DNA from 2 places in the Streptomyces roseirectus genome. Region 2 is predicted to be linked to the other one. Evidence: predicted binding sites of a transcription regulator. Region 2 holds the regulator's gene; the other holds the start of a gene.

Region 1 (5,135 bases), 2.6 Mb from region 2:
CCTCCGTGTGGCCGTGGTGCGCGACTAACCCGCCGGGCTCCGCCCAGGCCGGTATTGGTCTCGCCGGGGATGCGGAGCGCTGGTTCCGGGCCTTGCTCGGCGGACACGCCCTCGGATCGTCGGGGCCGAATCAGGGCTGACGCGCTCTCGGCGGGGCCGCCCCGGGTGAAGGCGGACGTCGCCGGCCCGGCCGGGGCGGGGCGTGTTCTGGGGGCGAGACGCCAGCCGGCCCGCGCGCTCGCGCCCGCCGGTGCGGGGTGCCCGCGGGCACGGGCCGCCCTGCCGATGCGCACGCCCGTCGCCGTGAACACCGGTGCCGGGTGCCCGCGGGCACGGGGCTTGCTCCGGTGCGATGCAGCGCGCCGTCCGCCTCTGGCTGCGGGTACCGGGCGCGGTCCGGTGAGGTGGGCTCGCGCCCTCACCTGGCAGCAGACCCCACTCGGCGGTGGACCTCATCTCGCGGCGGCCCTCACCCAGCACCGGCCCCCACCCGGCAGCGGCCCTTCACTCGGCGTCGGCCCTCACCCAGCGCCAGCCCCACCCAGCGTCGGCCCCCACCCGGCGGTGGCCCCACCCGGCCTCGGCCCCCACCCAGCGCCAGCCCCACCCAGCCTCGGCCCCCACCCAGCGGTGGCCCCACTCGGCCTCGGTCCTCACCCAGCGGCGGCATCGCCGGGCAGAAAGAAACCCGGCACCCCCGAAAAGGGTGCCGGGTCTCAGGCGCGGGGCGCGTCAGCGGTCAGTGCGCGTGGCCGTGGGAGTGGCCCGCGGCGGCCGGCTCTTCCTCTTCCTTCTTCTCGACGACCAGGGTCTCGGTCGTGAGGAGGAGGGAGGCGATGGAGGCGGCGTTCTCCAGGGCGGAGCGGGTGACCTTGACCGGGTCGATGACGCCGGCCTTGACCAGGTCGCCGTACTCGCCGGTCGCGGCGTTGAAGCCCTGGCCCTTGTCGAGCTCGGCAACCTTGGAGGTGATGACGTAGCCCTCCAGGCCCGCGTTCTCGGCGATCCAGCGCAGCGGCTCGACGACGGCCTTGCGGACGACGGCGACACCGGTCGCCTCGTCGCCGGTCTTGCCGAGGCCGCCTTCGAGGACCTTCGCGGCGTGGACGAGGGCGGAGCCACCGCCGGAGACGATGCCCTCCTCGACCGCGGCGCGGGTCGCGGAGATGGCGTCCTCAAGGCGGTGCTTCTTCTCCTTGAGCTCCACCTCGGTGGCGGCGCCGACCTTGATCACGCACACGCCGCCGGCCAGCTTCGCAAGGCGCTCCTGGAGCTTCTCGCGGTCCCAGTCGGAGTCCGTGTTCTCGATCTCGGCCTTGATCTGGGCGACGCGGCCCGTGACGTCGGCGGAGTCGCCGGCGCCGTCGACGACCGTGGTGTCGTCCTTGGTGACGGTGACGCGGCGGGCGGTGCCGAGCACGTCGAGGTCGGCCTGCTCCAGCTTGAGCCCGACCTCCTCGGAGATGACGGTCGCGCCGGTCAGGATCGCGAGGTCCTGCAGCATCGCCTTGCGGCGGTCACCGAAGCCGGGCGCCTTGACGGCGACGGCGTTGAACGTGCCGCGGATCTTGTTGACAACCAGGGTCGACAGGGCCTCGCCCTCGACGTCCTCGGCGATGATCAGCAGCGGCTTGGAGCCACCGGACTGGATGACCTTCTCCAGCAGCGGCAGCAGCTCCTGGATGGAGGAGATCTTGCCCTGGTTGATGAGGATGTAGGGGTCCTCCAGGACGGCCTCCATGCGCTCCTGGTCCGTCACGAAGTACGGCGACAGGTAGCCCTTGTCGAAGGCCATGCCCTCGGTGAAGTCCAGCTCCAGACCGAAGGTGTTGGACTCCTCGACGGTGATGACACCGTCCTTGCCGACCTTGTCCATCGCCTCGGCGATCAGCTCGCCGACCTGCGTGTCCTGCGCGGACAGCGCGGCGACGGCGGCGATGTCCGCCTTGTCCTCGATCGGGCGGGCGGTGGCGAGAAGGTCCTCGGAGACGGCGGCGACGGCCGCGTCGATGCCCTTCTTCAGCAGCGCCGGGGAGGCACCCGCGGCGACGTTCTTCAGGCCCTCGCGCACCAGCGCCTGGGCGAGCACGGTGGCGGTGGTGGTGCCGTCACCCGCGATGTCGTTGGTCTTGGTCGCCACCTCCTTCACGAGCTGGGCGCCAAGGTTCTCGTACGGGTCGTCGATCTCGACCTCACGGGCGATGGTCACGCCGTCGTTGGTGATGGTCGGGGCGCCGAACTTCTTGTCGATGACGACGTTGCGGCCCTTGGGGCCGATCGTCACCTTGACCGTGTCGGCCAGCTTGTTGACGCCGCGCTCAAGGGCGCGACGGGCGTCCTCGTCGAACTTCAGGATCTTCGCCATGACAGCGGGTGCCCTCTCGGAAAATCTGTGGATAAAAAGACTGCGCCCCGGGCTCCCGGCTCCTTCAGAAGGTCGCGGGGCCAGGGGCGCAGCTCAAAAACCTGAGGTGGTACTACTTCTCGATGATCGCGAGCACGTCGCGAGCCGAGAGGACGAGGTACTCGTCGCCGTTGTACTTGACCTCGGTGCCGCCGTACTTGCTGTACAGGACAACGTCGCCGACCTTGACGTCGAGCGGCAGGCGCTCGCCGTTCTCGAACCGGCCCGGGCCCACGGCGAGGACGGCGCCCTCCTGGGGCTTCTCCTTCGCGGTGTCCGGGATGACCAGGCCGGAGGCCGTGGTCTGCTCGGCGTCGAGCGGCTGGACCACGATGCGGTCCTCAAGCGGCTTGATGGCAACCTTGGAGCTGGCGGTCGTCACGATCCGACCTCCCCCTTCGGAGATCTCACGGGGTTAACTGTCTGAGGTGGCGACCAGGTGGATCCGTCGTCGCGGGTGCCGGACCTGCCCGTCGCTTCGTTGGCACTCTCCAGTGGGGAGTGCCAGAGCCGAGACTATGACCGCGATTAGCACTCGGTCAAGCGGACTGCTAATTCTGGCGGCGACGGGCGGAGATTTCCCCTACGGGCGACCCCTTACGGGCGGCCTCTGGAGGTAGCCCTCTGGAGGTAGTCCTCGAGTCTCCCCACCGTGAGGCCCCTCTCCTGCGCTTCCCGTAGTACCCGCACGGTCCGCTCACGCAGGGCCGGTCCGGCCGTCTCGTCGGAGTCCATCGCAACGATGTCGCCGGGCAGGAGGCGGTGCGAGCCGTGGGTGTAGGCGAGACCGGCGGGGGTCATGACGGCACGCCACAGGACGACGGCGGCGACACCGCAATCCGCCGCCGCGCGCAGGGTCGTGCGGTCGTACGTCCCGTAGGGCGGGCGGAACAGGCGCGGGCGGTGGCCGAAGCGGGCCTTGAGCTTGTCCTGCTGGCCGCAGATCTCCGCGCGCTGGCCCGCGTAGGGCAGGCCGCGCAGGGCCGCGTGGTGGAGGGTGTGGTTCTGGATGTCGGCGCCGACGGAACGCAGGCGCGCGAAGTGGCCGTAGCCGGGGCCGACGACGCTGTCCGTGAGGAACATGCTGACCGGGAGCCGGAGTTCGCGGACCATGTCGATGAAACGGGGGTCGCGTTCGGCACCGTCGTCGTAGGTGAGGAAGACGACGGGGTCGGTGGTGGGGACGCGGTCGAGGACAGGGGGGAGGGGGATACCCGTAGTACCCCCGGGGGACCCCGCACGTCCCGTAGTACCCCCGGGGGACCCCGGATAGGACCCGTGGACCCGTTCCGCCGCCTTCTTGCCGAGCCGTTCGATCGGGTCGACGGACTGCGCGCAGCCACTGACGAGCGTCAGGGTTGCGAGCAGGACGCCCGCCACCAGCCCCCGCTTTCTCACAGGTAGTCCTCCAGGCGTCCCACGGCGTACCCCTTCTCGGTGACCATGTTCAGGAACCGGCGGACCATGTCGGGCATCGTGCCCTTCCAGTCGTCCCGCCCCCGGAAGTGGCTCAGGACGATGTCGCCGGGGTGGAGGTCGCGGTCCCACTCGCGGTACTCCCAGTGGTCGACGAAGACCTCCTCGTCCCAGAGTGGGGCGTACTTCACCCCGCACGCCTTCGCGGCACGCAGGGTGTCGCGGTTGTAGTTGCCGAACGGCGGGCGGAAGAGGAGGGGCCGCTTGCCGTACCGCTTCTCGATGACGTCCTGCATGCCGCAGATCTCGCGCTTCTGCCGCTGGTACGACAGACCCGGGAGGTAGGGGTGGTGGAGGGTGTGGTTGTTCAGGACGACCCCAGCGTCCTGCATCCGCTTGAAGTACCCGTAGTCCTCCTTGACCAGGTAGTCCGAGAGGAACGCGGTGTACGGGACCTTCAGCTCGGTCATCATCCGCAGGAACGCGGGGTCCTTCTCGGCGCCGTCGTCGATGGTGAGGAAGACGACCTTCTGTTTGGTCGGGATGGTCGTGAACACCGGCGGCAGGCCCAGCTCCTCGTGGTCGTCGACCTCGAAGCCGTCCCGGGTCGTGATCACCGGCTTCTTCGCGGGGGCCGGCGGCGCGGCCAGCGGCACCCTCCTCAGCCCCCACTTCCGTGCCGCCGCGACCCGCGCGGACTGCTCGGCGCGGAGGCGTTCGGCGGACGAGAGGGGCGGGCGGGCCTGCGCGGAGCGCCCGGCGGCGCCTTCCTGACCAGCGGCGCCTTCCTGACCTGCGGCGGGCCGCGCCCGCTCCGGCCCCCGGTCGCCCTGGGCGCATCCCGAGGCGATCGCGGCGGCGGCGAGTACGGCGACTCCGGCGCGGAGGCGAGTCAGCCGAAGCGCCCCGTTCTTGTAATTTTGTCGGACTAGTCCCATGCTGAGGGATCCTCGCAACCGACACGGACGAGCGAGGTCCGACACCTCGGCCAGACCCCGGCGATCCTCCGGCTGGCGTACACCCCGAGAGCCACCCCCAGACACAATGACCCCGTGAACGACCTCGCCCCCCTCCTCACCCCCCAAGGCCGCGCCCTCCTCGAAGAGGTGCGCGGGACGCAGCCAGGCGACGAGCTGGCCGTCGCCACCAGGCTCCGCAGGACGCACCCCGCGGAGCTGGTCTCGGCGGCGCTGGGGCAGGCGCGCCTGCGGGCGAGGGCGGTGGCCAAGTTCGGCGCCGAGGACGCCGGGCGGATGTTCTTCACCCCGAACGGCGTCGAGCAGTCGACACGGGCGAGCGTCGCGACGTACCGCGC
Region 2 (5,135 bases):
GCGCGAGCAGGCCGACGCCCGCACGGTCGTTCTCCGGGTTGTCGCGGTGCGTGCCCTGGTGGCCGCCGGCCTCGACGCCCTGCACGATCACCCCGTCCGCGCCCGCGCGCTCGACGGCGATCGCCTCCTCCGGGGAGGTCGCGGTGACCAGCGTGCGCGTCCCGGCCCGCCGCAGGCTCGCCAGTACCTCGGGGCTCGGGGCGCCGAAGTGGAACGAGACGACGGGGACGGGGTTGTCGAGCAGGACGGCGAGTTTCGCCTCGTAGCCGTCGTCCCGTCCGCTGTCGGGGTCGCCCAGCTCCGTCTCGTACCAGGTGGACTCACCGGCGAGCTGATGCGCGTAGAGCTCGACCGCGCCCGCCTCGGCGTACTCCGGCTGGGGCATGAAGAGGTTCACGCCGAACGGGCGGGAGGTCTGGCCCCGGATCTGCTTGATCTCCTCGTACATGCCGTCGGCCGTCTTGTACCCGGCGGCGAGGAAACCCAGCCCCCCGGCCTCGGACACGGCTGCCGCGAGCCGCGGCACGGAGACCCCGCCCGCCATGGGGGCCTGCACGATCGGGAGGGGAAAGAGATCGGTCAGTTCGGAGGACATGACCGCATGTTGTCACGTCCTCCGAACAACTCCGAACCGACCCCGCGTTTGGCACATGCCAACAAGGATCAACGCCCGTTGAAGGCGTCCTTCAGCCGCGAGAACAGCCCCTGCTGACCCGGCTGACTGTGTCTGCCCGGGGGCCAACCCCCGGACCCCCGGCCGCAGCGCCAGCTCCCGTCAACGGCCGTTGAAGGCGTCCTTCAGCCGCGAGAACAAACCCTGCTGACCCGGCTGGAACTGCCCCTGCGGGCGTTCCTCGCCGCGCAGTTTCGCCAGTTCGCGCAGGAGGCGTTCCTGTTCCGGGTCGAGTTTTGTCGGGGTCTGGACCTCGACGTGGACGATGAGGTCGCCGCGTCCGCCGCCGCGCAGGTGGGTGACGCCGCGCCCGTGGAGCGGGATCGACTGGCCGGACTGGGTGCCGGGGCGGATGTCGACCTCCTCCATGCCGTCCAGCGTCTCCAGGGGGACCTTCGTGCCGAGGGCCGCCGCGGTCATCGGGAGGGTGACCGTGCAGTGCAGGTCGTCGCCCCGGCGCTGGAACATGGCGTGCGGGAGTTCGTGGATCTCGACGTAGAGGTCACCGGCGGGACCGCCGCCGGGCCCGACCTCGCCCTCGCCGGCGAGCTGGATGCGCGTGCCGTTGTCGACGCCCGCCGGGATCTTGACGGTGAGCGTGCGCCGCGAGCGGATGCGGCCGTCACCGGCGCACTCGGGACACGGCGTCGGGACGACCGTCCCGAAGCCCTGGCACTGCGGGCACGGCCGGGACGTCATGACCTGGCCGAGGAAGGACCGCGTGACCTGCGAGACCTCGCCGCGGCCACGGCACATGTCGCACGTCTGCGCGGTGGTGCCGGGCGCGGCCCCCTCGCCGTTGCAGGTGTTGCAGACGATCGCCGTGTCGACCTGGATGTCCTTGGTCGTGCCGAACGCGGCTTCGTCGAGGTCGATCTCCAGACGGATCATCGCGTCCTGGCCGCGCCGGGTGCGCGAGCGCGGGCCGCGCTGGGACGCCGTCCCGAAGAACGCGTCCATGATGTCCGAGAAGTTGCCGAAGCCGCCCGCGCCGAAGCCGCCCGCGCCCCCGCCGCCGCTCTGCGAGAGGGGGTCGCCGCCGAGGTCGTAGACCTGCTTCTTCTGCGGGTCCGACAACACCTCGTACGCGGCGTTGATCTCCTTGAACCGCTCCTGGGTCTTCGGATCGGGGTTGACGTCCGGGTGCAGCTCGCGCGCGAGCCGGCGGAACGCCTTCTTGATCTCATCCTGCGACGCGTCACGGCGCACGCCGAGTACGGCGTAGTAGTCCGTGGCCACTTACGACTCCGCCAAGATCTGTCCGACGTACCTCGCCACTGCGCGTACCGCTCCCATCGTTCCCGGGTAGTCCATGCGGGTCGGTCCGACCACGCCGAGCTTGGCGACTGCCTCGCCGCCCGAACCGTAGCCGACCGACACGACGGACGTGGAGTTGAGTCCTTCGTAGGCGTTCTCGTGCCCGATGCGCACGGTCATGCCCGAATCTCCGGCCTCGCCAAGCAACTTGAGGAGCACGACCTGCTCCTCCAGGGCTTCCAGGACGGGCCGGATGGTGAGGGGAAAGTCATGTCCGAAGCGGGTGAGATTGGCGGTGCCGCCGATCATCAGCCGCTCCTCGTTCTCCTCGACGAGCGTCTCCAGGAGGGTGGAGAGGACCGTCGAGACCGTGCCCCGGTCCTCGCGCTCGAACGCCTCCGCGAGGTCCTCGACGAGCAGGGGCACATCGCTGAACCGGCGGCCGGCGACCCGGCTGTTGAGGCGCGCGCGCAGGTCCGCGAGCGCCGACTCGCCGAAGGGCGCCGGGCAGTCCACCATCCGCTGTTCGACCCGCCCGGTGTCCGTGATCAGCACGAGCATCAGCCGCGCGGGCGCGAGCGCCAGCAGCTCGACGTGCCGGACGGTGGAGCGGGTGAGGGACGGGTACTGGACGACGGCGACCTGCCGGGTGAGCTGCGCGAGCAGCCGTACCGTGCGGGCCACCACGTCGTCCAGGTCGACCGCGCCGTCCAGGAAGTGGTGGATGGCGCGGCGTTCGGGCGCCGTCATCGGCTTGACGCCGGCCAGCTTGTCGACGAACAGGCGGTAGCCCTTGTCCGTGGGGATGCGCCCCGCACTCGTGTGCGGCTGCGCGATGAACCCCTCGTCCTCCAAGACCGCCATGTCGTTGCGCACGGTGGCCGGGGAGACACCGAGGTTGTGCCGCTCCGTGAGCGCCTTCGACCCCACGGGTTCCTCGGTGCCGACATAGTCCTGGACGATCGCGCGCAGCACCTGAAGCCTGCGTTCACTCAGCACCGCGCACACCTCCAGTAGTCCGCCTTGGCACTCTCCCCTGACGACTGCCAGTGTACGGCGGTCGGGTACCACGGGGGCAAGGTCGTCCCGTCGCGGGGGACGGTACCCGCTAGCGTCGCCGCATGACGGTGACTTGGGAAGGGCTGGGCTGGGAGCGGTTGTCGGCCGGGGTGGGGCGGATCCGGCTGCCCGGATGGGACTGCACGACGGGCCTGGTCCTCGCGCCGGGCGCCGCCCTCTTGATCGACTCCGGCTCCTCCCTCGCCGAGGGCGCCCGGCTGCGCGCCGACGCAGAACGCCTCGCCGGCGTCAATGTGACCCATCTCGCCCTCACCCACCCCCACTTCGACCACGTCTTCGGAGCGGCGGCGTTCCCGGAGGCGGAGGTGTACGCGGCACACGCTTCGCACGACGCGGACGAGCTGACGGCGGACGCGGTCCGCAACGGCCTCCCCGAGGAGGCGGCCCGCGCGGCGGCCGAGGCGCTGGTGGTGCCGGACCATGTGGTGACGGGGACACGGAGGGTGGTGCTGGGCGCGGACCCGGACGGCCACGGAGTCGCGCGGGGTGTCGCGGACGCGTCCGGCACGGGCGCCGGCGCAGGGGAGGCGGGCGCGACCGGGCGCGACGTCGGCCACGGCGCCGGGCGAGCTGCCGGGCACCCGGTCGGACCCGGCTCCTGGGAGGCGCGCGCGTGCGATGCCGGGGCCCCCGTCGCGCGCCACCACCCCGGGCGGGCCTCGGCCGCGCGGCACGCCGGCCCCGGCCAAGCCGCCGGTACCCGGCACACCGGCACCGGCCTCGCCCCCGTCGAAGTGCTTCTCGCCCGGCTCGGTCCCGCGCACACCCCCTACGACCTTGTCGTGCTCGTCCCCGGGGCCGTTCGTGTCGTGTTCTGCGGGGATCTCGTCGAGGAGTCGGGGGAGCCGCAGGCGGGGGCGGACGCGGTGCCGGGGCGGTGGGCGGCGGCGCTGGACGCGTTGCTGGCGCTGGGCGGGGAGGACGCGGTGTACGTGCCGGGGCACGGGGCGGTGGTGGACGCCGGGTTCGTGCGGCGGCAACGGGACGCTCTCAGCGAACGCTTCGGCGTGTCGCGCGGGTGATGGCGGGACCGGCGTCCGGCGCTTCTCCTATCGTCATCCGAATGCGCCAGTACTCGACGGACCTCACGCCTCCCTGGAAGAAGAAGCAGGCCCCCGCCCCCGAGGTCCCCGCCGACCCCGGGCTCGTCGTCGAGGAGCCCGGCAGCGGTTTCTGCGGTGCGGTGATCCGGTGCGAGGCGGGCACGGTCACCCTGGAGGACCGCTTCGGCAAGCACCGCGTGTTCCCGATGGAACCCCGGGGCTTCCTCCTGGAGGGCAGGGTGGTGACCCTGGTCCGGCCCACGCAGGCCCCGGCGAAACCCGCCCGCACCGCCTCCGGCTCCGTCGCCGTCCCCGGCGCCCGCGCGCGTGTGGCCCGCGCCGGGCGCATCTACGTCGAGGGCCGGCACGACGCGGAACTCGTCGAGAAGGTCTGGGGCGACGATCTGCGCATCGAGGGCGTCGTCGTCGAGTACCTGGAGGGTGTGGACGACCTTCCCGCGATCGTCTCCGACTTCGGCCCCGGCCCCGACGCCCGCCTCGGCATCCTCGTCGACCACCTCGTGCCGGGCACGAAGGAGTGGCGCATCGCCCAGGCCGTGACCAGCGAACACGCCCTCGTCGTCGGCCACCCCTACATCGACATCTGGGAAGCGGTGAAACCCACCACCCTCGGCATCCCCGCCTGGCCCCGCATCCCCCACGGCCAGGACTGGAAAACCGGCGTCTGCAAAGCCCTCGGCTGGCCCTCCGACAACACCGGCGCCGTCTGGCAGGCCATCCTCAAACGCGTCACGTCCTACAAGGACCTGGAACCGGAACTCCTGGGCAGAGTGGAGGAGTTGATCGACTTCGTCACGGGTAGCGATGGGGCCTGACGTTCTCGTACGTGGCGAATTCGCTCGTGTCCAGCACGACATCCAGGTGGTCCAGCCAAGACAGGCACGCCGCCTGCCGCGTAGACCGACCGCTTGACCACGTAGTCCTGGTGGACGGTCGTCGTGGAGACGACCTCGACGGCCATCGTGACGGCCTCACTCGGCACCAGCCGGCCCGCCCCCGGCGAGGCGCCGCGCTCCAGGACCACCAGGTCGGGCACCGGCTCACTGGGCTCGCCGGCGATG

The links. Region 2 encodes HrcA, which represses chaperone genes, less so after heat shock. Its sites were predicted from a motif close to TTNGCACTCNGNNNNNCNGAGTGCNAA; they were not measured.
Region 1: a site for HrcA is predicted at 2,933-2,959, ahead of groES (co-chaperone GroES). Genes of this name have one in related genera too.

What each region holds. Positions count from the first base shown of each region.
Region 1 is NZ_CP060828.1:3,760,437-3,765,571, forward strand. Features, by position in the region: gene groL (chaperonin GroEL) at 740-2,365, opposite strand; gene groES (co-chaperone GroES) at 2,478-2,786, opposite strand; gene IAG44_RS15600 (polysaccharide deacetylase family protein) at 3,002-3,802, opposite strand; gene IAG44_RS15605 (polysaccharide deacetylase family protein) at 3,799-4,758, opposite strand; gene IAG44_RS15610 (THUMP-like domain-containing protein) at 4,873-5,135, shown strand, end outside.
Region 2 is NZ_CP060828.1:6,407,400-6,412,534, reverse strand. Features, by position in the region: gene IAG44_RS27410 (nitronate monooxygenase) at 1-595, opposite strand, end outside; gene dnaJ (molecular chaperone DnaJ) at 776-1,912, opposite strand; gene hrcA (heat-inducible transcriptional repressor HrcA) at 1,913-2,929, opposite strand; gene IAG44_RS27395 (MBL fold metallo-hydrolase) at 3,052-4,032, shown strand; gene IAG44_RS27390 (DUF3097 domain-containing protein) at 4,074-4,889, shown strand; partial or broken gene IAG44_RS27385 (Uma2 family endonuclease) at 4,867-5,135, opposite strand, start outside.